DNA from 4 places in the Kocuria sp. WN036 genome. Region 2 is predicted to be linked to each of the others. Evidence: riboswitches for the same ligand, from Rfam matches in the RefSeq annotation. Region 2 holds a riboswitch; each other region holds the start of a gene.
What was found. A riboswitch is a leader RNA that binds a small molecule or an ion and turns the genes downstream of it on or off. The one in region 2 is predicted to bind cyclic di-AMP.

Region 1 (7,545 bases), on a different contig from region 2:
CGTTGAAAGACCCAGCCAGGGAGTCGAACTCCGCGCCCAGGCTGGTGGAGGTGACACGCACGTCGTAGTTGCCGGCAGCCACCTCCTGGGCGGCGGTGCTGAAGGAGACCAGGGACCGCCCGATCGTGCGGTAGAGGTAGAAGGTGAGCATCCCGGCGATGTAGAGCGCCGGGAGCCCCCCGATGGTCAGGGCGGTGAGGCTCACCGAGCGGAAGGCGTCCTCCAGGTGCACCAGTCCGGTGGCCTCATCGGCGTGGCCGGCCTCGATGAGCTCGTGATAGAACATGTTCGGCCCGACCAGCACCGCGGTGATCACCACGATGATCAGCCCGATGGCCAGCACTGCGGTCTGGGCTAGCATCAATCGCACCGTCAATGGGCTCCAGGACAAAGACCAGGCCCGGGTCCGGTCGGAGACGGCGGCGCTCATCGCCCGGTGCCCATCCGGTAGCCGATCCCGCGGATCGTGTGGATGAATGTCGGCCTGGTGGCTACGTCGCCGAGCTTCTTGCGGATCCGTCCGATGTGCACATCCACCAGGTGCTCGTCCCCGGTCCAGTGCGTGTCCCAGACCATCTCCACCAGCTGCCGGCGCGAGAGCACCAGTTGGGGGCGGGCAGCCAGGCACAGGAGCAGGTCGAACTCGATCCTCGTCAACGCCACCGGTTCCCCGCCCAGGTGCACCTGGCGGGAGTCCCCGTCCACCACCAGGTCCCCGATCACCAGCCCCTGGTCCTGGCCCGCCGGCTCCGGGACGGGTGCGGACTGGGTGCGCACCCGGCGCAGCATGGCCTGCACCCGGGCCACGAGTTCGCGCGGGCTGAACGGCTTGGTCACGTAGTCGTCGGCTCCCATCGACAGGCCCACGATCTTGTCGACCTCATCATCCCGGGCGGTGAGCATCAGGACGTGGCAGTCCGAGAAGGTCCGCACCTGACGGCACACCTCGATCCCGTCGATCCCCGGCAGCCCGAGGTCGAGCACCAGCACGTCCGGGGCGAAGTTTCGTACCGCGGCCACCGCCTCCGTGCCGTCGTGGCGCATCACGACCTCCAGCCCGGCCTTGCGCAGATAGTCCGCGATCAGCTGCGCGAGGTCGACCTCGTCGTCGACCACCAGCACACGTCCGGTGAGCGGATCCGTCATCTGTCCTCCCGGTACTGATCGCTGTGACATGAACACTGTGCTGCGAGCCCCAGCGTCCCAGGGCGACCGTGTCTGAGGCCTCGGAAACGAAACAGGGGGGTGGACTCGTCGTGGCCGGGCTCACCGGTGAACCGGTGGTCGCTGTGGCTAACGATCCCCTGCACCGGGCCGATGAGAGGGATATCGGACACTGAGAAGATCGCGTGTCGCCCCTCCACGAGCCCGGACAGACGCAACACGGCCGGGATCCGGCCACCACCACCGGGCGAGGGGACTCCGGTGGTCTCGGCCATCTCGGTGACGGTGCGCGCGCTGGAGGAACAGGACCCCAGGCGAGGGGGAGGGGGGCCGTGTCCTGAGGCAAGAGGGCGCGGTGCTGCCAAACCTACGGTTGGTCGGTGACCGTTCGGGGTGCTGCTGACTGCGCGAAGGGTGCGCGCCCATCGGGTGCCGCGTCGGGGATCACCGCACTGGACTGGACTGGCTGGAACGGGTCGACGGGGACCATGACATCCCGGTGTCGGCCCGTTCCAGTCGATGACGGCCCAGCTCGTGGTCCTGGATCAGGCCGCGAACCACTCCTCCAACCAGCCCTGCATGAGCTCGATCTCCGCCTGCTGGTCCTCGATCATCTTCTCCGCCATGGCTCGCAACTCGGGGTCGGTGCCCATCTGCAGCTCCATCTCGGCCATCTCGAGAGCCATCTGGTGGTGGGCGATCATCTCTTCGAGGAAGGCCTTGTCGAACTCATCCCCGGACCGTTTCGCCAGCTCTTCGAGGCTCATGCCGTCCATGCCGTCCATGCCGTCCATCTCGCCCATCATGGCGCCCTGCATGTCGGCATTCATGCTCCGGCCATGGCCGCCATGGCCATGGCCGTGGACGTGGTGCCCGTGGCCGTGGTGGTGGCCGTGTCCATGGTGGTGGTGTCCCGGGGTGTTCTCGGCGGCCAGCCGCTGGGCCGCTGCTTCCAGTTGCTGGATCTCCTCGGTCTGGGCCTCGATGATCTTCTCCGCCAGGTCACGGATTTCGGGACGCTCGGACTTCTGCAGGGCCAGCTCGGCCATGTCGGTGGCACCTTGGTGGTGGGGGACCATCATCACGGCGAAGTGGCGGTCGTGGTTCATGTGCCGCTCAGCGCCCGTCTGTGCGGAGGCGGAGGCAGGCTGGTGCGTCGGGGACGCGACCGCCGCGGTCGCCCCGGCACCGCTGAGGGCCAGCGCCAGGGCCGTCCCGGCGGCCAGGTGCTTGAACGTCGACGTCATGACGAATCTCTCTTTCGCAGCAGCCCGTACTGGACCTGCACATCGTGGTGTTTGCTCTGTTCAGCCTCGGGTCGAGGCGGACCGATCCATCCACGGTAGCCCCGCCGCAGCTGGCTTCGCCGGGCTGGGAGGGCTGGGCGGTAGATCTTCACTGAACCTTCAAGAGCGGGCCCATCAGGCGGCCAGATCGGGGTGTTCCCCGGCGGTGGATGGGTGCAGGCATCTCCGGTTCTGACCGACCGATCCTGGATGCTGATCAGGTGGGGGGCACACCCGCCGCCCGCCACGAGCGGCATTCGTGGCGGACGGAGGGTTGGCTCAGCGGAAGGTGACGTAGCCGACCGTCGGCATGGCATTCACGCTGTGCACGAAGGTGCCCTGGGTGGGATTCAGCGCGGAGATCATCTTGCCGCCACCAAGGTAGATCCCGATGTGGGCCCCGCCGTTCTGGACGACGAGGTCGCCAGGCTGCGGGTCGGTGGTCAGGGTGCCGGCCGCCCACTGCTGCTGGCTAGTGCGGGGGAGGTCGATGCCCTGCTGGGCGTAGACCCACTGGGTGAAGCCGGAGCAGTCCCAGGCGCCGAAGTCCGTGCCGCCCCAGACGTAACCGGTGCCGGCTCCCTGCATCGCTGTGCCCACGATCCCGGAGGCGCCGGTAATTTCGGTGATGTCCGCCGATTGGGTGGACACCGCCACGGCCGATGTAGCCTGCTCGGGCGCGGCCGGGGCCTGGGAAGAGGCGGTGGAGACGGTCTGCGGGGCGGCCGCGGGCTGGGAGGCCGCCGAGGTGTAAGTCGTCAGTGCGGACGCGGGGGTCGCGTAGGCGGGGGCGGTCTCTGCGGGGACCTCGGCGTAGGCCTGGGCCGGGGCGATGGAGCCGATGAGCACCGCACCGGCGGTGGCAGCGATCGTGGTGTTGCGCACGGCGTGAGAGGTGGTCTCGGCACGGTGGCGGGCAGCGTGGCGCTTGAAAACAGTCATGGGTGAGTTCCTCCCTTTGCCTACGAGGTGAGCTGTCGGATGCGGGTGGGAGACACCCGGCCGGCAGAGCGCACGCGCTCTGCCGGCTTAACCCCAAGGCCCCGGATCACCGGGACCGAAAATGGTTCCCCCGCTTCTGCCAAGCGATATCTCTTCAGGAACCTCGAGCACCGGCAGAATTCGGCGATGTGCACGAGGGCGCCGACCGGATCAGTCATCGGCACGCAGTGGACAGTAGCCCATCCATAACGAAAGTGTCACGTTTAGGTCACGGCCTGGATTCTCTCCTCAGTCGGGAGCGGGAAGCTGTGATTCCGGCCTCGGAAAAATACGCCCCGAGGAAGTGAAACCGTCACGCAGCAGGACCCGTCGCGTAGCTCACACCGGTCTTTCAAAGCGCTCTGACTAGGACACATGGCATGGTGGCGCGCGTTTCGCTGGACGCAGCCGACAGCGACAGGGCTCTGCAACCATGCGCAGTCTTCAGCGCGGGCCGGGCCAGCACCAAGATTGTTGGGGAGGATTTTCAAGGTGGCTCACAGTTTGGGAGGGCTTCGGAAGTGCCCTTCCGAGGCCTTAGGGCAGGGTTTCTTCATGAAATCTCCATATTCAGCCCGCTGCACCGATGTAGAGGCCAGGTAGTGAGGCGGGATCGCGGATTCTTGAGGCGTTGATCTTCATCAAATCTTCAAGCTTTCGGGTCGCGTCACACAGAATCGGCAGTTTACTGTCGATGACATGGCGGGCTGGCTCCGGCCGGTTCGTCTCCTCGACCGAACCGACGAAGGAGCAAGCCATGACCCATCACGTGAGCGCGATGCTGGAGACCTACCCGAAGGACCTCGGGGGAGTGGACCAGGGCAAGCTGGCGGCCTGTATCGAGGCCTGCTTCGAGTGCGCCCAGACCTGCACCGCTTGTGCCGATGCCTGCCTGTCCGAGGACATGGTCGCCGAGCTGACCAAGTGCATCCGCACCAATCTCGACTGCGCGGACCTGTGCGAGGCCACCGGGCGGGTGCTCTCCCGGCACACCGGCTACGACGCGAACATCACCTTGGACGCGATCCGGGTCTGCCAGATGGCGTGCAAGGCGTGTGCTGATGAGTGCGAGCAGCACGCGGACATGCACGAGCACTGCCGGATCTGTGCTGAGGCCTGCCGTCGCTGCGAGGCCGCCTGTGCGGCACTGGTCGCCTCCCTGGGCTGAGCCCAGACTCGCGCTGACCCACGGACGCCGATGACCGGCCTCCGTCGGTGAAAGAGGAGCCTGATGGGCTGATCGGGCGTGCCCGGATGCGGGTTCCCTCTTCCCCCCGCCCCTTGTTCAGTACAGCTCTGCCCGCGCGGTTTGTTCACGCGCAGGGTACGGGGCTGATGACCGAGCCGGCACCTCGGGGTCGAGCTCCTTCATTGCGGAAGAGAGACATCATCATGCGTTCCATCCAGTTCCCTGGCCGTCGCACGGCGGCCGCCGCCTCCACCGTTGTCGTCGCCACGGCCCTGTGGGGCGGGGCCAGCGCCCCAGTGTTCGCCCACGGACAGGTGACCACCCCGGTCTCGTCCCACGCCCAGGATCAGGCCCCGGAGGACATGCTCGGCCCCGATCCCACCTCCCCGACCGCCTACGAATTCGGTGAGACCCTGGCCGGTTTGGAGGGCGAGCAGCTGGAGGTCACTTTCCTGGCCGAGATCATTGGCCACCACCAGGCCGCGATCGAGATGGCCCAGCTGGAGCTCGAGCGCGGGACCAGCCCGGACATCCGCACCCACGCGGAGAACATCATCGCCAGCCAGCAGCACCAGATCGACCAGTTCACCACCTGGTTGGAGGAGTGGTACGGGTTGACCCCGGAAGAGGCCAAGGCTCAGGCCCCGGAGGAAGCACAGGAGGAGATGAAGATCCTGGAGGAGGAGACCCGGATGATGGTCGAAGAACTGGCCGCTGTTGAGGCTGGCGAGGACTTCGACGTCGCTTTCGTGCAGAAGATGATCCCGCACCACAACGGCGGGATCGTCGAGTTCCTCGAGCTGCAGTCCCGCGCTGATCATGCTCAGCTGCGGGTGGCCTCCAGCGCTGGGATCACCGCGCAACAGGCGCAGATCGCGGACTTCCGCACCTGGCTGGCCGGCCAGAACTGAACGAGCACGCTCATGGTGAGGGGCCCGTCCACCGACGGGCCCCTCACCGTGAGCCGGTCGCGCGACCGGCTTCAGGGGTGAGTGTGGGGCTGCTGCCCGGTGCTGTTCGCCCCGTCGCGCCGGCGGACGACGACCCACTGTGCGACGACGATGATCAGGGCCACCACGGCGGTGACCACCAGGGTGAACGGGTCCGACTGGGCCTTCAGCAGCACGAACGGCACGAGCACCGCGGCGTCGAGCAGGATCGCGATCCCGGGGATCCAGGGCTTGGCCCCGACATCGTCCTTGAGGTGGCGCAGGATGCCGAGGTGGATGGCGATGTCCATGGCCAGGTACAGGATGGCGCCGAGGGAGGCGATCTGGGACAGGTCGAAGAACGCGGCCATCAGCATCGCCAGCCCGGCCGTGATGTAGAGGGACTGGTGACCCTCCTGCCCCGGCAGCCCGGGGGCCTGGCCCATGTCGCGGAGCATGTCGTAGAGCTTCGAGACCGAGAACAGGCTCGCGACCAGTCCCGACAGCGTCGCGACGACGGCGATCACCACGGTCAGCGTCACACCCCAGGCGCCGAACATCGGCTCGGCCGCCTCGGCCAGGGCGTAGTCCCGGGCCGCCACGATCTGCGGCACGGTCAGGCTGCCGGTGACCGCGACGGTGATCAGCAGGTAGAGCACGGTGCATAGGGCGATGGAGATCATGATGGAGCGGCCGATGTTGCGCTGCGGCTGCTGCAGGTCCGCGCCCTGGTTGGTGATCGTGGTGAAGCCCTTGTACGCCAGGATGCACAGGGTGGTCCCGGCCAGGAAGCCCAGCCAGCCCGCCTCCGGTGGGGTGCGGTCGGCGGCGGTGAACAGCCTGCCCAGGGAGGACACCCCTGCCGCGAGGATGCCCGCGACCGCCAGCACGGCGATCCCGACGATCTTGATTGCCGCGGTCACCGTGGCGGAGCGCTCCACCCACCGGTTGCCCACCAGGTTGACCAGGGCGGCGGCCGCGATGGCCACCACCGCCAGCACCGGCACCCACACCGCGGAGTCCTGCAGGCCGAAGGGGCGCAGCAGGTAGGAGGCGAAGGTGCGGCCCAGCAGGGACTCGGCCAGGATCATCGACACGTACATGAACAGGGAGAAGGACCCGGCGAGAACCCCGGGGCCGTAGGCGGCCTTGAGTAGCATCGCGATCCCGCCGGAGGACGGGTTGGTGGCCGAGTAGCGGATGTAGGAGTAGGAGCTGAACGCCACGACCACGGCCCCGGCGAGGAACGCCCAGGGCACCCAGCCCCCGGCCAGCTCCGCGACCTGCCCCACGAGGGCGAAGATGCCCGCACCGATCATCACCCCCGTGCCCAGGGCGACGGATCCGGTCAGGGAGAGCTTCTGCTGCGTCTGCGTGCTGTCGTTCATGGGGAGCTGCACGTCCTTCCTGCCGGGGTGCGATCGTTTCTCGGCGGTGGGGTTGTCGGACAAGGTCGGTGGGTCGGGCCCACCGCCGCTCAGCGGACCTCGAGGGTGCCCATCATGCCGAGGTCTTCGTGGTCGAGGGTGTGGCAGCGGAAGACGGGGCGGCCGCCGAAGTCGTCGAAGGCCACCCGGACGGTGACCCCCCCCCGAAGGCCGGGATGTTGACCACGTCCCGCCACCGCGGTGCGGAGACGTCGCGGCCCTCCTCGGCCACGACCTGCAGGGGTCACACGTGCAGGTGCACCGGGTGGTCCAGGGGGCTGGAGTTGGTCAGGGTCCACACCTCCACGGTGCCCACCCGGACCCGCTGGTCGGTGCGCTCGGCGTCGTACCCTTACCCGTCGATCGTGAAGGACATCATGCGGCCCGGTCTTCCTCCGCCGCATCCAGGGACAGCTGCTGGCGGCGGCTCAGCGGGCTCACCGGTCGCCTTCTTCCAGGGTCCGTAGGCGTTCCCGGTACTCCTCGGTGTTGATCTCTCCGCGGGCGTAGCGCTCCTGGAGGATCTCCCGGGACCGGCGCGGGCCTGCACCCGTCGTCGGCGGCGCGGT
Region 2 (7,545 bases):
TGCCCGACCAGGCTAATTGGGGCTTTCCGCACTATGGGGGTAAGGTCGATATGAATCTGCGCACCAACGTGTCCGCATTGTCGATACAAGACCAAAAGCAGTAGGGAAAGGGACAAGAATGGCTCAGAGCGTACAGATTATCCTGGAAGACGACCTCGAGGGCGGGAAAGCGGATGAGACCGTCCAGTTCTCCCTCGACGGCAAGGATTACGAAATCGACCTGTCCACCGCCAACGCCGAGAAGCTGCGCGAAGCCCTGCGCCCCTACGCCGCCGCCGGGCGCAAAGCCGGCCGCACCACCACGGCCCGCAGCACCGGGGCAGGGGCCTCGAAGTCAGACCCGGACACCGCCAAGATTCGTGCCTGGGCGAAGGAGAACGGCCACCCGGTCTCCGACCGCGGCCGCATCCACCAGTCCGTCAAAGACGCCTACTACGCCGCCCACTAACCCAGCACCACCCACACCGGCACCGGGCCATGCCCGACCACCGGAACAGCCCCCCACTCGTCGCTTTGCCACGTTCCCTCTCCAGGTGGGAACCGGCCCGTCGGCAAAATATCTTGGGCATTAGAACCGGCGCCGCGCAAGCGACGTTCAAAACGCATGAACACGGTAGGGCCCTGCAGGAGCGCTTCCTGCAGGGCCCTTGGCCGCTCCGTCGGATTCTGGACGAGACTGCCCGAGCCTAAATGCGGAGCTCATATCCGCTTGTCGGTGCGCGATACTCCGAGCTTTCACCTGTTAGTTGTGAAGAACCAGCAGCGGAACTAATTCATCTTTCAGCACCCTGGGCATGGCTCACGGGTTCCGCCATTTCGAAGCAGGCACCTCATCACTTTGTGGGCGAAAGGCCCTCGCATCACCGGGGGTGGGGTGCGGAAGTGGGAACATCATGAGTATCGATCATCTTTCTACCCCTTGGTAATCTCGAGTTATCGCGTAAGGGCAGGATCAGCCGGGGGGCTGAACCTCCAGCGCGGATCGCGCTCAGGTGATCGGTCGAGGGGGCGCCGGGGGACGCCCCGCGTCCACCCTGGACCGCGCTGGTCGCCCCTTTGGCCCCCGACTACGGGCCCTGCTGGGGGTTGGCCCTGAATCCACACGGAAGGAGCGCGGGCACCCGCGTCGCTCGACGACCCACAGGACCACCCATCCCACCCCACCGCCTGTCCTCAGCAGAAGAGAACCCGGCCCACCAGCACCGGTGAGCCGGGTTCCTCCGGCGTGGACCATGGGAAAGCCGCCCGCAGCCACATTCCTCCCCTACCGGGGCCGGTGTTATCGGTTGAGCTGTTGGGCGTAGGCGCGCACGGCGTTCTCGGTCACGGCTCTGGCAGTGCCGTCGTGCTCAGTGAGCTCCTCGATCAGATCCGAGACGTCCTGAGCCACCCGCACCCCCAGCTGGATGGTGGGCTCCCGGCGCGGCCGGCCACGGCCGCGCTTCGGCGCCGCGGCCGTGGGTTCCGCCGCCGGTGCCGCCTGCACCGGCGGGGACGACACCACCGTTGCCACAGGCTGGGGTGTGGTGGCGGGGGCTGGGAGTGTGTAGTCGACCGGGTCGATGTGCTCATCCGGGGCCGGGCGAGGCCGGCGACGCTGGAGAGAGGCGGGACGCTCGGGCTTGTCGGTCATCGCAGCACCTTCTTTGCGATCGCGGTGTAGGCCTCCAGCACCCGGGTGCCCTTGCGGTATTGGCCGTATCACTCCCCTTCAGATCCGCACCTCCTGGACGATCGCCCGGCCCGGGATCAACGGCTCCAGGAACAACCCCGTGGCGCGCAGCTCCTCGAGGCTGGCGACGGCCGCTCGGCTCATGATCGTCTCCTCCACCCCACCGACGACGATCCCGGCCTCCTTCAGGGTGTCCGGGGCGCCGAGCTGCTGGCGGTGCCGGCGGAACTGGGCGACCGTGCGCCGCGCCCCGTCCATCCCATCGATGCCGTCACTGGTGACGGTGGCGGCATAGACCATCGTGTCCGCCGCGTTCAACGCCGACAGCGTCAACGGCCCACCCTGCCGGTTCGGGCAGTCAATGACCACCACATCCGCCTGAAGGCCGGTCAGGGAGATCTTCAGCCGCAGCTCTGCGTGATCGGCCCGGTCGGCCTCGCGGTTGGAGACGTTGCGGGCCGAAAGAATCACCCGGAGGTTGGGATGCCACCCGCTGGGGAGCGCGAGATCTGCGGCCCGGTCTTCAAGTGCCTCATTACCCAGCATCGCCCCGACGTGCGTCCCGGGAGCGCCCGTGGAGAGAACCGACCCACGCCGGGCAATCACCACAAACCCAATTCTTTCTTTTTGTGAACTCCCGCATGGATTATGGGACGCACAAAAGCATCGTTTTTTCTACCCCGGAGGGAAGGGTCGATCAGGGCGCCGCACAAAGGTCTTGTGGTGCTTTCCCGAAAAACTGTCCCGGAATAGCAGGGGCGTTGCCACCGGACATCACGTTCCGGGGCGTGGGTGCGCTCGTCCATCGGCATGACCTGGACGGAGCCCCAGGTCATGACCCCTTTTGTCTCGAGTCGAGCCTCGGCGGGGGTCTGCAACAGCGACCCTCACCGACCAACTGCGTCAGGGGGAGGAGATCCCTTGCCGGGTCGACCCAAGAGCCGAGACACGCCCGTGATCAAAGCGAGACTTTTTCGTTATCTCTCGGTTAGTGTTCTCTCCGTGCCGGTCGCCTCACCGATCGGCATCCCCGTGCACATCGCCGAATTCTGCCGGTGCCCGGGGCCCCCAGAAAACATCGCTCGGCAGAAGCGGGGGAACCATGAACGGTCCCTCCCCCGGGACCTAGGGGTTAAGTCGTCAGGGCCCCCATCCTGACGACCGGGTGTCTCCCACCCGCATCCGACAGCTCACCTCGCAGGCAAGAGGGAGGACATCACTCATGCCCATTTTCCAGTCCCGCATGCCCCGCCACCGCGCCCAGAGCTCGTTCCGCCTCGGACGCACCGCGATCCTGACGGTCGCCGGCGGCGCCCTGGCGCTCAGCAGCGTAGCCCCGGCCCAGGCCGCCCCCGCCGCAGCCCCCCAACAGCTCATCAGCATCCAGTCCCAGTCCGGCAAGGCCGCGAGCATCGCCGCCGCGGCCAAGAGCCAGCTGGGCGTGGGCCAGGACTGCACCGCCCTGGTCACCAAGTCCCTGCGCGCCGCCGGGATCAACCACCACGGGTGGCCGGCCTCCTATCTGAAGCTCGGCACCCGGGTCTCCGCCGCCCAGGCCCAGCCCGGTGACCTGGTCTACTACGCCAACGGCGGCATGGGCTTCGCCCACATCGCGGTGTACATCGGCGGCGGAAAGGCCGTCCACGGCGGCTGGAACGGCAACCAGACGGTCATCCAGACCGTCAACGTCGGCTCCGGCCCCGTCTACCTCCGCGTGCGCTGACCCCCCGCACCTGAGCGGGGAGTACGGTTCCCGGCCACCCCGAGGCAACCGCACTCCCCGCATCCACCAGAGGCGACCTCCGGATGCGGGGAACATCGCGGCAAGGTCCACCGCGAGAATCCATCCGGGGACCACTCTTCCCAGTCTGATATATGAGTCGTATGCTCGACCCGGATCCGCCAGCGGACCGATCACCAACTCGACGAGGAGTGGAACGGCATGCGACAACTCGCGCACCGGCTCGACCGGCTGGGCACCGAGACCGCCTTCAGCGTCGCGCAAGCCGCGGCCGCCTGGACGGCGAAGGGGAACCGCGTGTACCCCTTCCACCTCGGCGACATCAACATCCCGACGGCCCCGCACATCATCGAGGCGATGGACCGGGCCATCGCCGACGGTCACACGGGCTACTGCCCCGGCCCCGGCATCCCGCAGCTGCGCGAGGCCCTCGCCGAGGACATCGGCTCGCGCCGCGGCATCGGCCTCAGCCCCGAGAACGTTGTGGTGATGACGGGCGGCAAGCCCGTCATCACGAAGTTCCTGCAGGCGGTCATGAACCCCGGCGACGAGGTGCTCTATCCGAATCCCGGCTTCCCGATCTACGAGTCGCAGATCGAGTACCTCGGCGGCACGGCCGTGCCGTACCGCTACCTCCCCACGGAGGACGGCTTCGCCATCGACCTCGACCAGGTGCGCGCCGCGATCACCCCGAGCACGGTCGCCATCGTCTACAACGATCTGCAGAACCCCATCTCGGCCGAGTCGACGGCGGCCGAGCGCGAGGCCGTCGCGCAGCTCGCCCAGGAGCACGACCTCTGGGTGCTCTCCGACGAGGCCTACTTCGAGACGCGCTACGAGGGGGTCTCGAGCTCGATCGCGTCGCTCCCCGGCATGGCCGAGCGCACCGTCATCCTCTACACGTTCAGCAAGAAATTCGCGATGACCGGCTCACGCCTCGGCTGCGCCGTCGCGCCCCCGGAGATCGCCACGGTGCTCAGCACGCTCAACACCAACGACGAGTCCTGCACCACGCACTACGTGCAGTGGGCCGGCATCGCAGCACTCCGCGGCCCCCAGGAACCCGTGCAGCAGACGCTCGACATCCTGCGCGAGCGCCGCGACGCCGCATGCGAGCTCGTGAACGCCATCCCCGGCATGCACGTGGCCGTACCGCAGTCCACGTTCTACCTGTTCCCCGACGTCACCGCCGCCATGGAGCGCATGGGCTGCACCGCGGTCGGCAACTTCGCCACGGCAGCGCTGCACCAGACCGGCGTCTCCTTCTGCACGCGGGAGCACTTCGGCCGGCGCCAGCCCGGCGAGGACCGGCAGTACATCCGGCTCGCCTACTCGGGCATCGACGTCCCCGACATCCGCGAGGGCCTCGGCCGCCTGCGCGAGTGGATCGAGACGGCATGAGCCGGGTGGTCGTCACGGGACCGATTCCCGACGCCGCGATCGAGAAGCTCCGCGCCGCCCACGAGGTCGAGATGTGGCCGGATCCGGAGCCGATCGGCCGCGAGGAGCTCATGCGCCGGGTGGCCGGGGCAGATGCCGTGGTGAGTCTGCTCACCGAGCGCATCGACGCCGAGCTGCTCGATGCAGCCGGACCGCAGCTGAAAGTGGTCGCGAACGTCGCCGTCGGCTACGACAACATCGACGTGCCCGCCTGCAGCGAACGCGACGTCGTGGCCACCAACACACCCGGCGTGCTCACGGACGCCACCGCCGACATCGCCTTCGGTCTGATCCTCATGGCGACCCGCCGGCTCGGCGAGGGGGAACGGCTCATCCGCTCCGGCCAGGACTGGAAGTGGGGCATGTTCTTCCTGCTCGGCAGCGGCCTGCAGGGCAAGACCCTCGGCGTGGTGGGCATGGGCGGCATCGGCCAGGCGACCGCGCGCCGCGCCAAGGCCTTCGGCATGGAGGTCGTCTACCAGTCGCGCAGCGAGATCGATCCCGGGATCGCCGCCGCGCTGGGCGCCCGGCGGGTCGAGCTCGACGAGCTGCTGGCCGTCTCCGACGTCGTGTCGGTGCACTGCCCCTATGGGCCCGCCACGCACCACCTGATCGGTGCCGAGCAGCTGGCGGCGATGAAGGACTCCGCGTACCTCGTCAACACCGCGCGCGGGCCGATCGTCGACGAGGCGGCGCTCGCGGCCGCGCTGCGCGAGAACCGGATCGCGGGCGCCGGACTGGACGTCTACGAGCACGAGCCCCAGGTGCATCCCGAGCTGCTGGAGCTCGACAACGTGGTGCTGGTACCGCATCTGGGCTCCGCCACCGTGGAGACGCGCACCGCGATGGCGGTGCTCGCCGCCGACAACGTGCTCGCCGTGCTCGGCGGGCAACGGCCACCGACACCGATCAAGTAGCAGCTGGACCGCCGGTTCCACCTCGAGCGGCGTGGGATTCCGGGGCCACGTCCCCGGCAGGACGGCCGCGGCGGTGACGCCGGCGACCACCCCTCACGAGGTGCCGCGGAGCCAGTCCTCGAACCGGGTCGGGGCGGTCGTGAAGTCCGCACGGGGCAGCAGGCCACCGTTGCCGAGAGCGGTGAACGGCACCGGCACCCGGAGGACCTTCCGGCGTCCTCCACGGTGCTGGTCGATCGCACGGGCCAGCTCCGCCATGTCGCGAACCTCGGGCCCCGCGATGACGGCGTCGTCGGAGGTCGCGGAGCCGCCGGGCTCCAGGGCCCGGTCGGCGACGAACGCGGCGGCTTCATCGGCGGCCAGCGGCCGGGAGCGCATCCCGGGCACCGCGGAGAGCGGGCCGACGCGCAGCTGCGACAGCAGGGTCTCGGCCAGCTCGTACCACTGCGCCGAGGCCACGAACGTGACCGGGACCGGGCCGGCACGGTAGGCCTGCTCCTGGGCGGCCTTGCCCGCGTAGTAGCCCATCCACCGGTGCACCTCGGGCTCCCGGGCGTTGAGGATGGTGACGCACACGATCCGGGACACCCCTGCCCGCTGTGCCGCCGCCTGCACGTTGCGGGCGGTGGTGGTGAAGAAGTCGACGGCGCGCTTGCGGGACAGCGTCGCCAGGTGAAGGCAGTCCACCACGGTGGAGACCCCCTCGAACGCGGCGTCGAGGCCTTCACCGGAACAGACGTCGACGCCCTGCCCGCGCGAGACCTCGACGACGTCGACGCCGCGCTCCCGCAGCTGTGTCACCACCCGCGCGCCCAGCTGCCCGGTAGCCCCCAGGACCGCCACCCTCCGGTGCTCGCCCTCACCCGTGCTCTCCATGGCCCACCGTCCCCTTCCCGCCGTCCGTGCCTCGGTGCTGCTGGCACCGATTCTCCTCGTGTGCTCGTTCTGGCGCGACTGACACTTTTTGTGCTGTCGTCGACTTCCTGCCGCAACGCTGGGAGCATGGACCCATGATCAGCAACGTGGCCGTCATCGTGTTCGACGAAGTCTCCCCCTTCGAGCTCGGGGTGGCCTGCGAGGCCTGGGCGATCGACCGCTCGGGCGACGGCCTGCCCGTCATGGACTTCGCCGTGTGCAGCCCCGACGGACGGCCGGTCCGCACGATCGCCGGCTTCGACGTGGCGGTCCAGCACGGCCTCGACCGGGTGGCTGCGGCGGATCTCGTGGTCCTCCCGGCCATGTCCCGGGACATCCCGGTCCCGGCAGAGGTGATCCACGCGCTGCGCGCGGCCCACGACCGTGGCGCCCGGCTCCTGTCCATCTGCTCGGGCGCCTTCGTCCTGGGTGTCGCCGGCCTGCTCGACGGCCGCCGCTGCACCACCCACTGGATGCACACCGCGGAGCTGGCCGAGCGCTTCCCCGACGCGCAGGTGGTGCCCGAGGTCCTCTACGTGGAGGACGGCAGCGTCCTCACCAGCGCCGGCACCGCCGCGGGCCTCGACGCCTGCCTCCACCTGTGGCGCCAGGAGTTCGGCTCGGCGGCCGCCAACACCGTGGCGCGGCGGATGGTGGTGCCGCCGCAGCGCCAGGGCGGGCAGGCCCAGTTCATCAAGGACCCGGTCCCCGAGCGCCGGGCCGAGACGCTGGACCCGCTGCTCACCTGGATCGTGGGGCACCTCGACGAGCCGCTCGACGTCGACGCCCTGGCCCGGCGCGCCGCCATGTCCCCACGCACCTTCGCCCGCCGCTTCCGCGACGAGACCGGCACCACCCCG
Region 3 (7,545 bases), on a different contig from region 2:
CTCGACCTTGGTGCCGTTGCGCCAGGTGGTGTAGACGTTCCAGAACCACGGGATCATCGAGACGCCGAGGAGCATCGCCCCGACCGTGGAGATCTGGTTCATCCAGGTGAAGTTGTCCTCCGGCAGGTAGTCCGCGTAGCGCCGGGGCATCCCTGAGACCCCGAGCCAGTGCTGGATCAGGAAGGTCATGTGGAAGCCGAGGAACAGCAGCCAGAAGTGGATCTTGCCGATCCGCTCGTTGAGCATCTTGCCGGTGAACTTGGGCCACCAGAAGTAGAAGCCGGCGAACATGCCGAACACCACGGTGCCGAAGATGACGTAGTGGAAGTGGGCGACCACGAAGTAGGAGTCATTGAGGTGGAAGTCCAGCGGCGGGGCAGCGAGGATCACCCCGGTCAGGCCGCCGAAGAGGAAGGTGAACATGAACCCCAGGACCCACAGCATGGGGGTCTCGAAGGTGATCGAGCCCTGCCACATCGTGCCGATCCAGTTGAAGAACTTCACCCCGGTGGGTACGGCGATCATCATGGTCATGAACGCGAAGAAGCTCAAGAACACGGCTCCGGTCACGTACATGTGGTGGGCCCACACGGTCACCGACAGCGCGGCGATGGTGATGGTCGCGAACACGAGGCCCTTGTAGCCGAACAGCGGCTTGCGGGAGAACACCGGGATGATCTCGGAGACGATGCCGAAGAACGGCAGCGCCAGGATGTAGACCTCGGGGTGGCCGAAGAACCAGAAGAGGTGCTGCCACAGCACCGCCCCGCCGTTGGCCGGGTCGAAGATGTGCCCACCCAGGGTCCGGTCCATGCCGAGGGCGAACAGTGCAGCGGTGAAAGGCGGGAACGCCATGATCACGAGCAGCGAGGTGATGAGCGTGTTCCAGGTGAACAGGCCCATCCGCCACACGGTCATGCCGGGGGCGCGCATCGCGATGATCGTGGTGATGAAGTTGACCGCGCCCATGATCGTGCCGAAACCGGACAAAATCAGGCCGAACACCCACAGGTCACCACCGGAGCCTGGGGTGAAAGAAGCGTTGCTCAGCGGTGCGTAGGCGTACCAGCCGAAGGAGGCCGCGCCCTGCGGGGTGAGGAAGCCGGCGGTCGCGATCAGCGAGCCGAACAGGAAGAACCAGAACGCCAGGGCGTTGAGCCGCGGGAAGGCGACGTCGGGGGCGCCGATCTGCAGGGGGACGATGACGTTGGCGAAGCCGACGAACAGCGGGGTGCCGAACATCAGCAGCATCAGCGTGCCGTGCATGGTGAACAGCTGGTTGTACTGCTCCTTGGTCTCCAGGATCTGCATGCCCGGGGCGAAGAGCTCGGCGCGGATCAGCAGCGCCATGACGCCGGCGAGGCAGAAGAAGGCGAAGGAGGTGATCAGGTACATGTACCCGATCGTCTTGTGGTCGGTGGAGGTCAACCACTGCACCACCATCCGGCCTTTGGAGCGCGGCACGACCGTCGGGTGGGCTGTGCTTCGGAGCTGGTCGGCGGTGTAATCATAAATAGCCATGCGGTCTCCTCGGGCCCAAATGCCGTACGTATTCAAACGCCGATTACCGTAGCGCACATAGCTGGAGCTGCTCGGGGACGATTCTTGTACCGCCATCCGTGGAAATTTCCCTGACATCGGCCACCGAGCCTTTTAGGGCGGCACGCGTCCCCGCCACAGCGCGGTCAACGGCTCCCCGTACCGTCCGCACGCACCACAAAGGCATGTGCCGCCCGCCACGAGGCGCCATAATTTGCAGGACATTAATAGGAAAAAGTCGAGAAAAATTTACAACTTCATCAAATCTTGATTGTTTTCTTTATAGTTCCTATACATTCCCGAATGGGATTGTGATTGTTTCGTGATCTTCTTGTACTCTTCGATGCGTGCCGGCCACTGATCCTGTCGGCGCCTTCGGGCACATCGCCGAATTCTGCCGGTGCCCGAGGTTCATTACACAGAAACTGCTTGGCAGAAGCGGGGGAACCACATGCGGTCCCGATGATTCGGGTCCTAGGGGTTAAGTCGCCAGAGCATCCCGCCCTGCGACCGGGTGTCTCCCACCCGCATCCGACAGCTCACCTCGTAGGCAAAGGGAGGAGTACATCCATGGCATTCTTCAAGCACACTTCTGCTCGTCACCGCGCCGAGACCCCCTCGTGCCGGGCGCGTAACACCACCATCGCTGCTGCTGCTGGCGTGGCAATCCTTGGATCCGTGGCCCCGGCCCAGGCCTATGCGGAGCTCCCGGCTGCCCCGGCCGCCACGTCGTGGGCCCCGGCTTCGTCCTCTTTGGGGAGCCAGGGCTCCTACGTCACCCCGGCCCCGGTGGCGGCGCAGACGGCTTCGAGCGTGAGCCCGCAGTCCACCGCGATCACCGAGATCGCCCCCGCCACTGGCGGCATCGTGGGTACGGCCATGCAGGGTGTGGGCACCGGCTATGTCTGGGGCGGCACTTCCTTCGGTGCCTGGGACTGCTCTGGATTCACCGGGTGGGTCTACGCCCAGCAGGGTATCGATATTCCCCGCACCAGTTTCCAGCAGATCGCAGCCGCCACCCCGACCTCCACTCCGCAGCCCGGGGACCTGGTGTCTCAGAACGGTGGCAACCACATCGGCATCTACATCGGTGGCGGCAAGATGGTCTCTGCGCTGAACCCGACCCAGGGCACCTTCGTCCACTCCGTCAACGCCATGCCCCTCGATGGGTACTACACCTACCGCTGAGCTTCGCCCCACCAGTGGTGGCCGGTTGACGGGAGGCCTTCCGTCAGGTGCGAAGTGCTCCGAGAGGATCGTCATCGGCGACATATTTGGGGTACTTCGTGCCTGGATCGCAGAGTCGATCGGTCGCCACGGCCCGGCCGCCTTGCACCCGGTCGGGAAACGGCGCACGGGCGGGCTGCCCAGCGGAGCAGCGCAGAAAGTGATCATGGGCTCCACCCGTCTCCTGCCGGAGGCAGACAATCGCCTTCCCTCCCCGCAGGGGCATTGCGGCAACGGCCGCACGAGGTGCCGTGGTGGTTCGAGGACGGGGGCGCCGCAGTGGCGGACGGCACCCCCATCCGCCCACACCGTAGGGACACAAGCTGGACATTGCCCGAGCCTCGCTCGACCCCGCCCCTCTTTGATACAGATTCTGCTGTACGGTTGTGGCATGAGGATCTTGTCCCCGGTCGAGGTGATGTCCCGGTTCGGCAAAGCACTGGCCGATCCCACCCGGGCCGCGGTGCTGCTGCAGCTGCAGCAGGGCCCGGCGGTGCCCTCGGAACTGGCGGCCCAGATCGGGGTGAGCCGGCAGATCCTGTCCAACCACCTGGCCTGCCTGCGCGACTGCGGGCTGGTCGTGGGCGTGCCGGCCGGACGCAATGTGCGCTATGAGCTCTCGGACCCGAAGCTGGCCCACGCCCTGGAGGACCTGCTGGGCACGATTCTCACCGTCGAGGCGGTGTGCCAGTGCGGCACGCCGGAGTGCGCCGCCGAGGAGCTCGCCGGTGCGGCCAGCACCCAAGAGGTTCCGGCGTGAGCGGTGAGCACGATCACGCCCACGGTGCCACCGGGCGGCGGGGAAAGCTGGCAGTAGTCTTCGCCATCACCGCCACGATCATGGTCGCCGAGATCATCGGCGCGGTGATCTCGGGCAGCCTGGCGCTGCTGGCCGATGCCGGGCACATGTTCACCGACTCCGCCGGGCTGCTGATCGCGCTGATCGCGGCGACCCTGGCCCTGAAGCCGGCCACGGACAAACGCACCTGGGGGTACAAGCGGGCGGAGATCGTCGCCGCGGCCGCCCAGGCCTCGGTGCTGCTGGCCGTGGGCGGGTTCGTTGCCGTCGAAGGTATCCGCCGGCTGCTGGAGCCCCCGGAGGTCGAGTCTTCGGCCATGCTGTGGTTCGGGGTGATCGGGCTGGTCGGCAACATCATCGGGCTGATCATCCTGGCCTCGGGGCGGGGAGAGAACCTGAACATGAAGGCCGCCTTCCTGGAGGTCGCCAACGACGCCCTGGGCTCGGTGGCGGTCATCGTCTCCGCGATCGTCATCGCCACCACTGGGTGGACCCAGGCGGATGCGATCGTGTCCCTGCTGATCGCCGCCCTGATCGTGCCCCGGGCCCTGATTCTGCTGCGCGACACCATCGAGGTCCTGATGGAAACCACTCCCAAGGGTCTGGATCTGGATGAGGTCCGCACCCGCCTGGAGTCCCTGCCCCACGTGGTGGGGGTGCACGACCTGCACGCCTCACGCATCGACTCCGACACCCCGGTGCTCTCGGCCCACGTCACCGTCCACGACGGCTGCCTGAGCGCCGAGCACGCCGGTGTCGTGCTGGCGGATCTGCAGGCCTGTGTGGCCCGTGACTTCGACGTGGCCATCGAGCACTCCACCTTCCAGATCGAACCGGCCTCCCACCGCGGGGACGAGACTCTCCGCCACTAGAACCCCTCCACTCCCGGTATGCCCTGCTGCCTGAGACAGAACGGAAACCCCTTGTGAGCACTACCGCCAGTACGAGCGCCCCCCAGCGGAAACCCTCGAAGGCCAAGATCCTCGTGTGGATCCTCCTGGTCGCCATCGTGGCCGCCGTGGCCATCCCGATCCTCATCGCCCGTGCCAATTCCACCCCTGAAGTACCCGAAGATGTGGGGCAGCTGGTGCGAGAGAACAGCCGAGTGCTCTCGAAGGCCCCGGATGAGCAGGCGGTGCTGGTGGAGTTCCTGGACTACGAGTGCGAGGCCTGCCGGGCCGCCTACCCCTTCGTCGAAGACCTGCGGGCCGAGTACGGCGACACCGTCACCTTCGTGCACCGCTATTTCCCGTTGCCGGGTCACCGCAACTCCGTCAACGCCGCGGTGGCCGTGGAGGCCGCCGCCCAGCAGGGACAGTACGAGGCCATGTATCAGCGCATGTTCGAGACCCAGGCCGAATGGGGGGAATCGGCCGAGGACCAGAGCGCACTCTTCCGCGGCTTCGCCGAGGACCTCGGCCTGGACATGGCCGCCTTCGATGCCGCGGTGGCCGACCCGGCCACCGAAGAGCGGATCAAGCTCGATGTGGCTGACGGTGAAGCCCTGGGCGTGGCCGGGACCCCGACGTTCTACCTCGACGGAGAAGTGCTCAACCCCGAATCCCTGGAAGCCTTCCGGGCCGCTGTCGAGACCGCAGCCACCGACTGACCCGATGACCAGTCCATCCCGCACCACCACCACACCACCGCCCGCCCCGTCGGCGCCGGCCCTGGCAGTGGTTGGACGGCGCCGGGGCGTCGCCACCGCTGCTCTCATCGTTGTCGGCCTGATGACCCTCACCGTGCTGTGGGTGGCCCTGAGCTCCTCCGGGGCCACCGCGGCCCGGGAGGTGCTCGATCCCGGGGCGATGGTGCGCTGGGGACTGCCGGCGGCCACGACCGTGCACCATCTGGCCATGTCCATCACCTGGGCAGGGCTGGTCTTCGCCACCACCGTCGTGCCCCGGTCCACCCCGGCCCACGGCGCGAGAACACCCGGAGCCGAGCACCCGGCCTTCGCCCGGGTGCTGAACGTGGCCGCGGGGGCGGCGGCGGTGTGGACGCTGGCCGCGGTGGCGATCATCGTGCTCAGCTACGCCGACACCATCGGTGCCCCCGTCTCGGGCTCGACCGAGTTCACCGGACAGCTGGGCTACTACGTGACCCGCCTGATTCCCGGCCAGGCGTGGGCGGTGACCGCGGTGATGGCCGCGCTCACCACCACCTTGGCCGTGCTCGCCCGCTCCCCGGGGCCGGTGACCGCCACCACCGTGGTGGCCCTGGCCGCCGTCATTCCGCTGTCCCAGCTCGGGCACGTGGCCGGGGTCGATGACCACAACGGGGCCGTCAACGCTTTGGCCCTGCACCTGCTCGGGGCCGGGATCTGGACCGGCGGGATCATCGTGCTCGCCCTGCTCGTCCCGCTGTTGACCACCCCGCAGGCCACGCACGGCGTGCTGGTGCGTTTCTCCGCCCTGGCCGCGGTGGCTTTCGTCGTGGTGGCCGTCTCCGGGGTTATCAACACCGTCTACCGGATCGGTGGGTGGGACGGGCTGGCCTCCGGCTACGGGGCACTGGTGATCGCCAAGACGATCGCCACCGTGGCCCTGGGGGTGCTCGGGTACCTCAACGGCCGGGTCATTGCTGCCGGGCCTGCGAGCCGGGGCAGGGTGTGGCGGCTGATCACCGTGGAGGCCTTCATCCTCTGCGCGGTGATGGCCCTGGGCGTGGCCCTGGGGCGCACCCCCACCCCGGTGCCCCTGGAACGGGAACCGGACATCACCGCCGCCGAGATCCTCACCGGCTACCTGCTGCCCCCACCGCTGAGCGCCTCCGGGTGGGTCACCCAGTGGCGCCTGGACTGGCTGTGGATCGCCGTGGCGATCCTCGCAGCCTGCCTCTACCTGGCCGGGGCGCGACGCCTGCGCTACACCAGGACACCGTGGCCGGTGGCGCGCACGGTGGCGTTCCTGGCCGGACTCGTGCTGCTGGTCTATGTCACCTGCGGGCTGCCGGCCGTCTACGCCCCGATCCTGTTCAGCATCCACACCACCGCCCACCTGCTGCTGGCCTTCCCGGTGCCGTTGCTGCTGATCGCCGGACGACCCGGGCTTCTGGCCGCGGCCCTGGTGCCGGCCCGCACCGACGGCTCCACCGGGGCGCGCGAGCTCACCACCGCATGGCGCACCTCCCGGACCGGGGCGCTGATGGCCCACCCGATCCCGGCCGCGGTCCTGGTCCTGGCCGGGCTCGGTGTCTTCTACTACACCCCCGCCTTCGCCCTGGCCCTGCACACCCACGTCGGCCACGAACTGATGAATACCACCGCCCTGGTCCTGGGCCTGATCTTCGCCGCCGCCGTGCTGGTCCCACCACGCGACCGGGCTGCGGTGCACACCCAAGCTCTGACGCTGGTCGGGACAGCCACCGCCCTGGGGCTCTGGGCGGGGGCCACCGCCCTGTCCCCAGCGCTGATCCAACCGGAGTGGTTCTCCGGGCTGGGGAGGGACTGGGGCCCCGCCCCGCTGGCGGACCAGCAATCCGCGGCCAGCTCCATCCTCCTGGCCGGGGCCCTGCCCCTGTTGGCCACCGCCCTGGCCGTCCTGGCCCGAAGACCCCAGGCCGACACCCCTGTCATCGACAACGGAACCGTCAAGGACACCCACCATGGCTGACCCCACCACCAGCACCACCCATCACACCGACGCCGGCCCGGCCACCGAGACCCACCTGCCCGGCTTCGCCCGGTACCGGCCCTTCGCGGTCCTGCTGCTGGTGACCGGGGTGATCGGTTGGATCGCCTCCGGTGTCCTGGTGCTCGAGCGCCTGGCCCTCTACCGCGACCCCGGCCACGTCACCAGCTGCGACATCAACCCCTGGGTCTCCTGCGGGCAGGTCATGGGCACCTGGCAGTCGGAACTGTTCGGCTTCCCCAACCCGCTGATCGGCATCGTCGCCTTCGCCGTGGTCATTACCACCGCCATGGCGGCCCTCTCGGGGGCGCGGTTCGGGCGCTGGTACTGGATCGGGCTGCAGGTCGG
Region 4 (7,545 bases), on a different contig from region 2:
GCCCAGACGGTGCAGCCGGTCCCAGGGCGGGCCGGCCAGCAGCCGCGCGGCGGGATCCTCCGGCGGGCCCAGCAGCACGGCGCGCTCGACGGCGTCCAGCTCGGGCCGGGAGAGGGCGTCGAGGGCCCGGCGCAGCCCCGCCCGGGACAGCAGGGCCTCGGCGAGGTCCTCGAGGGACTCCGTGCCCGGGCGCGCGGCGTCGGGCCGGGCCGCGAGCAGCTCGCCCAGCTCGGCGGGGGAGCGGGACGCGAGATCCCGGAGCAGCCCGTCCGGGAGCACGGATCAGGCCCGGCGGCGGCGCAGCAGGGAGCGCACGAGGACCGCGCAGAACAGCAGGAAGGCCACCGGGAACGCGAACCACGGCACCACCGTGAGCCCGTCCCAGGGGTCCGCTCCGACGGCCGTGAGCACGAGCAGCAGGGCGAGGCACACGGCGCACACCAGGCCGAGCACCACCGCGGAGACGCCGAGGACGTCGATCCCGGGGCGTCGGGCAGTGCGGGGCGCGGGCGCACGGTCGTCGGAGACAGGCATGGCTCCAGGGTACCGAGCGCAACGGTGTGCCGCTGACCGCGCCCCGGCGGTCCCCGCCCCCGGAGCAGGGCTAGAATGGGAGGTTCCACAGGGTGGCTCGGCGGCAGGGACCGACGGGCCGCCCCTCCACGAACACGAGGACGAGGGAGACAGCGTGCCCACCGGCAAGGTCAAGTGGTTCGATGCGAAGAAGGGCTTCGGCTTCCTGGCGGCCGACGACGGCCAGGAAGTGTTCCTGCCCTCCTCGGCGCTGCCCTCCGGTGCCACCACGGTGAAGCCGGGCACGCGGATGGAGTTCGGGGTGGCCCAGGGTCGGCGCGGCGCGCAGGCGCTCTCCGTCCGGATCCTCGACCGGACCCCGTCGGTCGCGAAGAACGTCCGCAAGCCCGCCGACGAGATGGCGGTCATCACCGAGGACCTCATCAAGCTCCTGGACGAGATGTCCAACGGGCTGCACCGGGGCCGCTACCCGGACTCCGCGCACGGGAAGAAGATCGCCGCCATCCTGCGCACGGTGGCCGACAACCTGGACGTCTGAGGCCGCCGCGCCGTTGCCGTCCACCGATCCCGAGCAACCACCCGCCGGCCCCCGCCGGCACCCACCCGAGGGAGACCAGCAGTGACCGAGGAGACCGTCCAGGACGCGCCCGCCGAGGCCGTGCCGCCGGCGCCCGAGCAGGCGGCACCGGTGGCGGCGGCGCCCCGCCGTCGCCGGGCCCCGAAGCAGGACCCCCTGCTCGTGGCCGACGTCGCCACGGCTCGCGCCGGGGTGGAGCAGATCGCGGAGCCCTCGCAGATCGGCGGCGGTCACCGGGTGACGGTGGAGGAGGACCGGCTGGTCGTCCACCACTTCGAGTGCACCCTGCCCGGGTACCGGGGCTGGAACTGGTTCGCGAGCCTGGCCCGCGCCCCGCGCAGCAAGGCGGTGACGGTCTGCGAGGTCGGCCTGCTGCCGGGGGAGGATGCCCTGCTGGCGCCCGAGTGGGTCCCGTGGTCCGCCCGCGTCAGCGCCGAGGAGAAGGCCCAGGAGGAGCAGGACCGGGCCGAGGACGAGGCCGGGGAGACCGCGGCGGCCGGCGGGCCCGAGGGCTCCGGCGGCGCCCCCGACGGCGAGCCGGCGTCCGGTGACCGGGCCGAGGACACGCCGGTCCCGCCGCAGGAGGGCGAGGAGCTCTGACCGTCCCGCCGGGGACCGCGAGGACGGACGAGGCCCCGGAGCCCGCGCGCGGGATGTTCCGGTCCTTCCGGTTCCGCAACTACCGGCTGTGGTTCCTGGGCGCGCTCGTGTCCAACATCGGCACGTGGATGCAGCGCACGGCCCAGTCGTGGCTGGTCTTCGACGAGCTCTCGGACCACGACGCCACCGCCATGGGCGTGGTGACGGCCCTGCAGTTCCTGCCCCAGCTCTTCCTCGCGCCCTGGGCCGGCGTGCTCGCGGACCGGCTCGACCGGCGGCGCCTGCTGCTGTGGACCCAGACGGCCATGGCGGTGCTGGCGGCCGGCCTGGGGGCGCTGGTCCTGGCCGACGCGGCCACCCTGTGGCACGTCTACGGCTTCGCCCTCGCCCTGGGCGTCGTCTCCACCCTCGACGCCCCCGTGCGCCAGACCTTCGTCTCGGAGATGGTCGACGACGCATACCTCTCCAACGCCGTGGCCCTGAACGCGACCTCGTTCAACGCCGCACGGATGATCGGGCCCGCCGTGGCCGGCGTGCTCGTGGCCGCCATCGGCTCGGGCTGGGTGTTCCTCCTCAACACGCTGACCTTCGGCGCGATGCTCGCCGCCGTCCTGGCGATCCGCGCCGACGAGCTGCGCGGGATGCCGCGCTCCGGCCGGGGGCGGGGCCAGATCCGGGAGGGGCTGGCCTATGTGGCCGGCCGCCCCGACATCGTGGCGGTGCTGGTCACCATCTTCCTCATCGGCACCTTCGGGCTGAACTTCGCGGTCTTCCTGGCCGCCATGGCCGGACCCGAGTTCGGCCGGGGCTCGGAGACCTTCGGGCTGCTCAACTCGGTGCTCGCGGTCGGCACGGTGGCCGGGGCCCTGCTCTCGGCCCGGCGCCGCAGCGCCCGGCTGCGCTACGTCTACGGGGGCAGCGCCGTCTTCGCCCTCAGTTGCCTGGGCGCGGCGACGGCGCCCACCCTGCCGCTGTTCGCGCTGTGGCTGGTCCCCTGCGGGCTGTCCTCCCTGACCATCATGACCACCGCCAACGCGTACGTGCAGTCCACCACCTCGCCGGTGATGCGCGGACGCGTCATGAGCCTCTACATGGCCATCTTCATGGGCGGCACCCCGATCGGGGCGCCGGTCGTCGGCTGGATCACCGACGCCCTCGGGGCGCGCTGGGGCATGGGGGTCGCCGTGGCGGCGGGACTCGGCGGGGCCCTGGTGGGCTTCGTCGTCTGGCTGCGGCTGCGCGCGGAGCGCTCCGCGCCCGAGAACTCCGGCTAGCGCCCGGCTCCTCCGCGGAGCTGCTCGACGACGTGGTCCACGCAGGCCAGCAGCCGGGCGACGTCGTCGGGCTCGATGGAGACGAACGTGGCGATCCGCAGCTGGTTGCGCCCCAGCTTGCGGTAGGGCTCGACGTCGACCACGCCGTGGGCGCGCAGGACCGCCGCGACGGCGGCCGCGTCCACGGCGGCGTCGAAGTCCACGGTGGTGATCACGGTGGAGCGGTCCTCGGGGCGGGCCACGAACGGGGACGCGAAGGACGAGGCCTCGGCCCACCCGTAGACCAGGTCCGAGGAGGCCTTCGTGCGGGCCGCGGCCCAGGTCATGCCGCCCTGGTCGTTGAGCCAGCGGACCTGCTCGTCGAGCATCACCAGCGTGGCCAGGGCCGGGGTGTTGTAGGTCTGGTTCTTCCGGGAGTTCTCCAGCGCCGTGGTCAGCTGCAGGAAGTCGGGGATCCACCGCCCGGAGGCGCCGATCCGCTCGATCCGCTCGATCGCCGCGGGGGAGAACGCGCCCAGCCACAGTCCGCCGTCCGAGCCGAAGTTCTTCTGCGGGGAGAAGTAGTAGACGTCCGCCGCGGCCACCTCCGCGGCCATCCCCCCGGCGGCCGAGGTCGCGTCCACCAGCACCAGCGCGTCGTCCGCGATCCCGGAGGGCCGGTGCACGGGCGCGGCGACACCGGTGGAGGTCTCGTTCTGGGGCCACGCGTAGACGTCCACGCCCTCCTCCGCCCGGGCGTCCGGGCGGGTGCCGGGGGCGGACTCCACGATCGAGGAGGGCTCCAGGAACGGTGCGCCGTCGGTGGCCTGGGCGAACTTCGCGCCGAACTCCCCGAACACCAGGTGCTGGGCCCTCCGCTCGACCAGCCCGAACGCGGCGGCGTCCCAGAACGCGGTGGCCCCGCCCAGGCCCAGGAGCACCTCGTGGCCGGAGGGCAGGCCGAGGAACTGCGCGAGGCCCTCCCGCACCGAGCCCACGAGCTCCTGCACCGGCGCCTGGCGGTGGGAAGTGCCGAGCAGGCCGGCCCCGGCGCGCGACACGGCCTCGACCTGTGCCGGACGGATCTTGGAGGGGCCGGCGCCGAAGCGGCCGTCGGCGGGCAGCAGGTGCTGGGGGATGGTGACGTGTGCGGGCAACGGGCGCTCCCTCGTGGGTGACGTGCGGCGGGTGGTGCGCGACGGGCACGGCCGCCGCGGAGGCCGCTCGCGCCGTTCGCGACTCGGCCCATTCTGCCCCACCCGCGGACGGCGGGCCCCGCGGGCGCCTCCTCCCTCCGGGCGGCCGGAGGGCTCGCGCACTAAGCTCGTGCGGGAAGACCGGACCGGGCGGGATCCCCGGGCCGGGACGGCCGGACGAAGGATGACTGAGGCATGAGCGACCTGATCGACACCACGGAGATGTACCTGCGGACCGTCCTCGAGCTCGAGGAGGAGGGGATCACGCCGATGCGGGCACGGATCGTCGAGCGCCTCGACCACTCCGGGCCCACGGTCTCGCAGACGGTGTCCAGGATGGAGCGGGACGGGCTGCTGACGGTGGGCCAGGACCGGTCGCTGCTGCTCACCCCTGCCGGCCGTGAGCGTGCGGTGCAGGTGATGCGCAAGCACCGGCTGGCGGAGCGGCTGCTCGCCGACGTCATCGGCCTGGACCTCGCCCAGGTGCACGACGAGGCGTGCCGGTGGGAGCACGTGATGAGCGAGCAGGTCGAGCGGCGGCTCGTGGACCTGCTGCACAGCCCCCGGTACTCGCCGTACGGCACGCCGATCCCCGGTCTGGCCGCCCTCGGGGTCGAGGAGAGCCCCGCAGCGGCGCACCCCTCCCTGCTCGACGCCGCCCGCCACGACCCGGACGGGGCGCACACCGTGGCGCTGCTGCCGGAGGTGGTCCAGGCGGACGCGGACCTCCTGGGCGTGCTGAGCGACGTGGGAGTGCTCACCGGGGCGGAGGTCACGGCCCGGGTGGACGGTCAGATCGTGCGCATCGAGGTGGCGGCCACGGGGCGGTCCGCGGAGATCGACCTGCGCACCGCCGCGGCCATCCGCGTCCTCGCTCCCTGAGGCGCCGCCGTCTCCCGGAGCGGGGCGGCGAACGGTTCTTCCCGGGTGTGGGGACGTTCACAAGCCACTTTCGGCCAGTCCGGCCCGAGCCGGACCCCGGAGGCGCGGCTTCCCTGGTGACAGGCGGATTCCCAGGGCGCTCGAAGACACTGCACAGCTCGTCACAGGTGCGAATTGATTCGACTTTTCCTCTCAATAGCTACTCATTGAGACCCGCAGCGTTGTCCGGCTGTTATCTGTCGTGATCAAAACGTGACACTTCCGTAATCTGTCATGTACTGTTCAACGCGTGCCGATCACTGGTCGGATCGGCGCCCTCGGAGCACATCGCCGAATTCTGCCGGTGCCCGTGGCCTCTACACAGAAACTGCTTGGCAGAAGCGGGGGAACCACTTTCGGTCCCGGTGATCCGGGTCCTTGGGGTTAAGTCGTCAGAGCGCGTGCGTTCTGCGGCCGGGTGTCTCCCACCCGAATCCGACAGCTCACCTCGTAGGCAAAGGGAGGAACTCAACCATGTCGCTTTTCACGCTGAACGCTGCCCGCCACCGTGCCGAGACCACCTCGCACGTCGTGCGCAACACCACCATCGCCGCCGCTGCCGGCGCCGCGATGATCGGCTCCGTCGCCCCGGCCCAGGCCTTCGCCCAGGCTCCCGTCGAGACCGGCGCGGCCTACTCGGCCCCGGCCTCCGCCTCGCTGGCCGAGTACTCCTCGTACACCTACCAGGCCCCGGTCGCCGCGCAGCCCGCCGCTCCCGCCTACGAGGCCCCGGCCCCGGCCCCGCAGCAGACCGCCGCCACCTCGAGCGTCACCCCGCAGTCCACCGCCACCACCGAGATCGCCCCGGCCGCCGGCGGCGTCGTGGGCACCGCGATGTCCGCGCAGGGTGCGGGCTACGTCTACGGCGGCACCGCCTACGGCGCCTGGGACTGCTCCGGCTTCACCCAGTGGGTCTTCGCCCAGAACGGCATCGACCTGCCCCGGACCACCTGGTCCCAGTTCGCGGCGGGCACCCCCACCGCCACCCCGCAGCCCGGTGACCTCGTCTCGCAGAACGGCGGCGCCCACGTGGGCATCTACATCGGCGGCGGCAAGATGATCTCCGCCCTCAACCCGACCCAGGGCACCCAGGTCCACTCCGTCAACGCCATGCAGCTGGACGGCTACTACACCTTCTGATCCGGTCCGCCGCCCGCGACGACCCCGCTCGTCGCGGGCGGCACCCGATCACCCCCCCCCCCCCCCACGCCGCACGCCGAGAACCGCTCTCCCGGTTCCCGGCGGTGCCTGCTGTCCGACCGGACGGCGCCCCCCTCCTCCGCTCGCCGGCCGTCGTTCCCGATCCCGGAACGCACCCCTGCCGGACACCGGCCCACCCCGCGCACTGCCCGGGGCGATCCGTGCTGTCACCCGCGCCCTCCGGCAGGCCCGGCTCCGAAAGAAAGTCGTCTGAACTCCTCATGACCCGTGATCTGACCTCCTCGAACGGCATCGGCTCGCTCTTCTCCGGCAAGGCCCGCACCGTGGCCGCCGTGGCCGCCTTCTCCGGGCTGGCCCTCGCCACCACCGTCTCCGTGCAGGCCGCTCCGGCCCAGGACGCCTCCGCCGACGCCCCGCTGTCCGCCGTGGCCGCGGCCACCCCCGCCGCGGCGCCCGCCGTGTCCCTCGAGCCCGTCGCCCACGTGCAGAAGGTCGAGTCCGACCGGAAGTCCGAGAAGAAGGTCGAGAAGAAGGCCGAGCGGCAGAAGGTCGAGACCCCGGTCGTCGCGGCTCCCGCCGTGGCCGCTCCGGCGCCGAAGGCCGCCGCCGCGCCCGCTCCGGTCGCCGCCCCGAAGCCGGCCGTGCAGGCGGCTCCGGCCCCGAAGGCCGCCGCCGCGCCCGCCCCGAAGCCGGCCCCGAAGCCCGCACCGGTCGCCGCCCCGAAGCCGGCCGTGCAGGCGGCTCCGGCTCCGAAGCCCGCCGCCGCGCCCGCCCCGAAGCCGGCCGTGCAGGCCGCTCCGGCCACCCAGCGCACCGTCACCCCGCAGAGCTCGGCCTCCGGCAAGGGCGCGACCATCTCCTCCGCCGCCATGGGCCAGCTCGGCGTGGGCCAGGACTGCACCGCGCTCGTCACCAACGCGCTGCGCGCCGCCGGCATCAACCACCACGGCTGGCCGGCCTCCTACCTGAGCCTCGGCACGCAGGTCTCCGCCGGCCAGGCGCAGCCGGGCGACCTCGTCTACTACGCCGACGGCGGCATGGGTGCGGCCCACATCGGCGTCTACATCGGTGGCGGCAAGGCCGTCCACGGCGGCTGGAACGGCGGCACGACCGTCATCGACAGCGTCAACGTGGGCTCCGGCCCCGTCTACGTCCGCGTGCGCTGACCGCACGCGAGAGCACCGCTTCGGGTGCGCGGTTCCTGGTCGGCCAGACGGGAACCGCGCACCCGCTGTCATCCCGGCGCCCACCGCGCCGGCCACCCCGGCGCCCCGGCGGCGGCCGATAGACTGGCCCCATGTCC

Region 1: it holds a riboswitch for cyclic di-AMP, as region 2 does, so the genes downstream of both, CK505_RS18580 (C40 family peptidase) here and CK505_RS02765 (NlpC/P60 family protein) in region 2, are expected to answer to the same signal.
Region 3: it holds a riboswitch for cyclic di-AMP, as region 2 does, so the genes downstream of both, CK505_RS08135 (C40 family peptidase) here and CK505_RS02765 (NlpC/P60 family protein) in region 2, are expected to answer to the same signal.
Region 4: it holds a riboswitch for cyclic di-AMP, as region 2 does, so the genes downstream of both, CK505_RS08810 (C40 family peptidase) here and CK505_RS02765 (NlpC/P60 family protein) in region 2, are expected to answer to the same signal.

What each region holds. Positions count from the first base shown of each region.
Region 1 is NZ_NSKF01000035.1:7,452-14,996, reverse strand. Features, by position in the region: gene CK505_RS16275 (cell wall metabolism sensor histidine kinase WalK) at 1-361, opposite strand, end outside; gene CK505_RS16270 (response regulator transcription factor) at 427-1,146, opposite strand; gene CK505_RS16265 (DUF305 domain-containing protein) at 1,710-2,411, opposite strand; gene CK505_RS18580 (C40 family peptidase) at 2,730-3,392, opposite strand; cyclic di-AMP (ydaO/yuaA leader) riboswitch at 3,398-3,588, opposite strand; gene CK505_RS18280 (hypothetical protein) at 4,002-4,190, opposite strand; gene CK505_RS16255 (four-helix bundle copper-binding protein) at 4,189-4,599, shown strand; gene CK505_RS16250 (DUF305 domain-containing protein) at 4,824-5,531, shown strand; gene CK505_RS16245 (APC family permease) at 5,603-6,937, opposite strand; gene CK505_RS19100 (hypothetical protein) at 7,027-7,122, opposite strand; gene CK505_RS19095 (hypothetical protein) at 7,221-7,277, opposite strand; gene CK505_RS16235 (SHOCT domain-containing protein) at 7,414-7,545, opposite strand, start outside.
Region 2 is NZ_NSKF01000002.1:276,594-284,138, reverse strand. Features, by position in the region: gene CK505_RS02780 (Lsr2 family protein) at 119-448, shown strand; gene CK505_RS02775 (hypothetical protein) at 1,280-1,633, opposite strand; gene CK505_RS02770 (ParA family protein) at 1,712-2,218, opposite strand; cyclic di-AMP (ydaO/yuaA leader) riboswitch at 2,703-2,889, shown strand; gene CK505_RS02765 (NlpC/P60 family protein) at 2,895-3,395, shown strand; gene CK505_RS02760 (pyridoxal phosphate-dependent aminotransferase) at 3,615-4,814, shown strand; gene CK505_RS02755 (D-glycerate dehydrogenase) at 4,811-5,770, shown strand; gene CK505_RS02750 (SDR family oxidoreductase) at 5,864-6,646, opposite strand; gene CK505_RS02745 (helix-turn-helix domain-containing protein) at 6,781-7,545, shown strand, end outside.
Region 3 is NZ_NSKF01000010.1:24,262-31,806, reverse strand. Features, by position in the region: gene ctaD (cytochrome c oxidase subunit I) at 1-1,521, opposite strand, end outside; cyclic di-AMP (ydaO/yuaA leader) riboswitch at 1,915-2,107, shown strand; gene CK505_RS08135 (C40 family peptidase) at 2,110-2,727, shown strand; gene CK505_RS08130 (helix-turn-helix transcriptional regulator) at 3,158-3,526, shown strand; gene CK505_RS08125 (cation diffusion facilitator family transporter) at 3,523-4,437, shown strand; gene CK505_RS08120 (thioredoxin domain-containing protein) at 4,491-5,174, shown strand; gene CK505_RS08115 (cytochrome c oxidase assembly protein) at 5,179-7,179, shown strand; gene CK505_RS08110 (vitamin K epoxide reductase family protein) at 7,172-7,545, shown strand, end outside.
Region 4 is NZ_NSKF01000011.1:56,830-64,374, forward strand. Features, by position in the region: gene CK505_RS08775 (helicase-associated domain-containing protein) at 1-279, opposite strand, end outside; gene CK505_RS08780 (hypothetical protein) at 283-534, opposite strand; gene CK505_RS08785 (cold-shock protein) at 689-1,072, shown strand; gene CK505_RS08790 (DUF3027 domain-containing protein) at 1,154-1,711, shown strand; gene CK505_RS08795 (MFS transporter) at 1,765-2,985, shown strand; gene serC (phosphoserine transaminase) at 2,982-4,121, opposite strand; gene CK505_RS08805 (metal-dependent transcriptional regulator) at 4,356-5,042, shown strand; cyclic di-AMP (ydaO/yuaA leader) riboswitch at 5,361-5,550, shown strand; gene CK505_RS08810 (C40 family peptidase) at 5,556-6,221, shown strand; gene CK505_RS08815 (C40 family peptidase) at 6,503-7,408, shown strand; gene CK505_RS08820 (hypothetical protein) at 7,540-7,545, shown strand, end outside.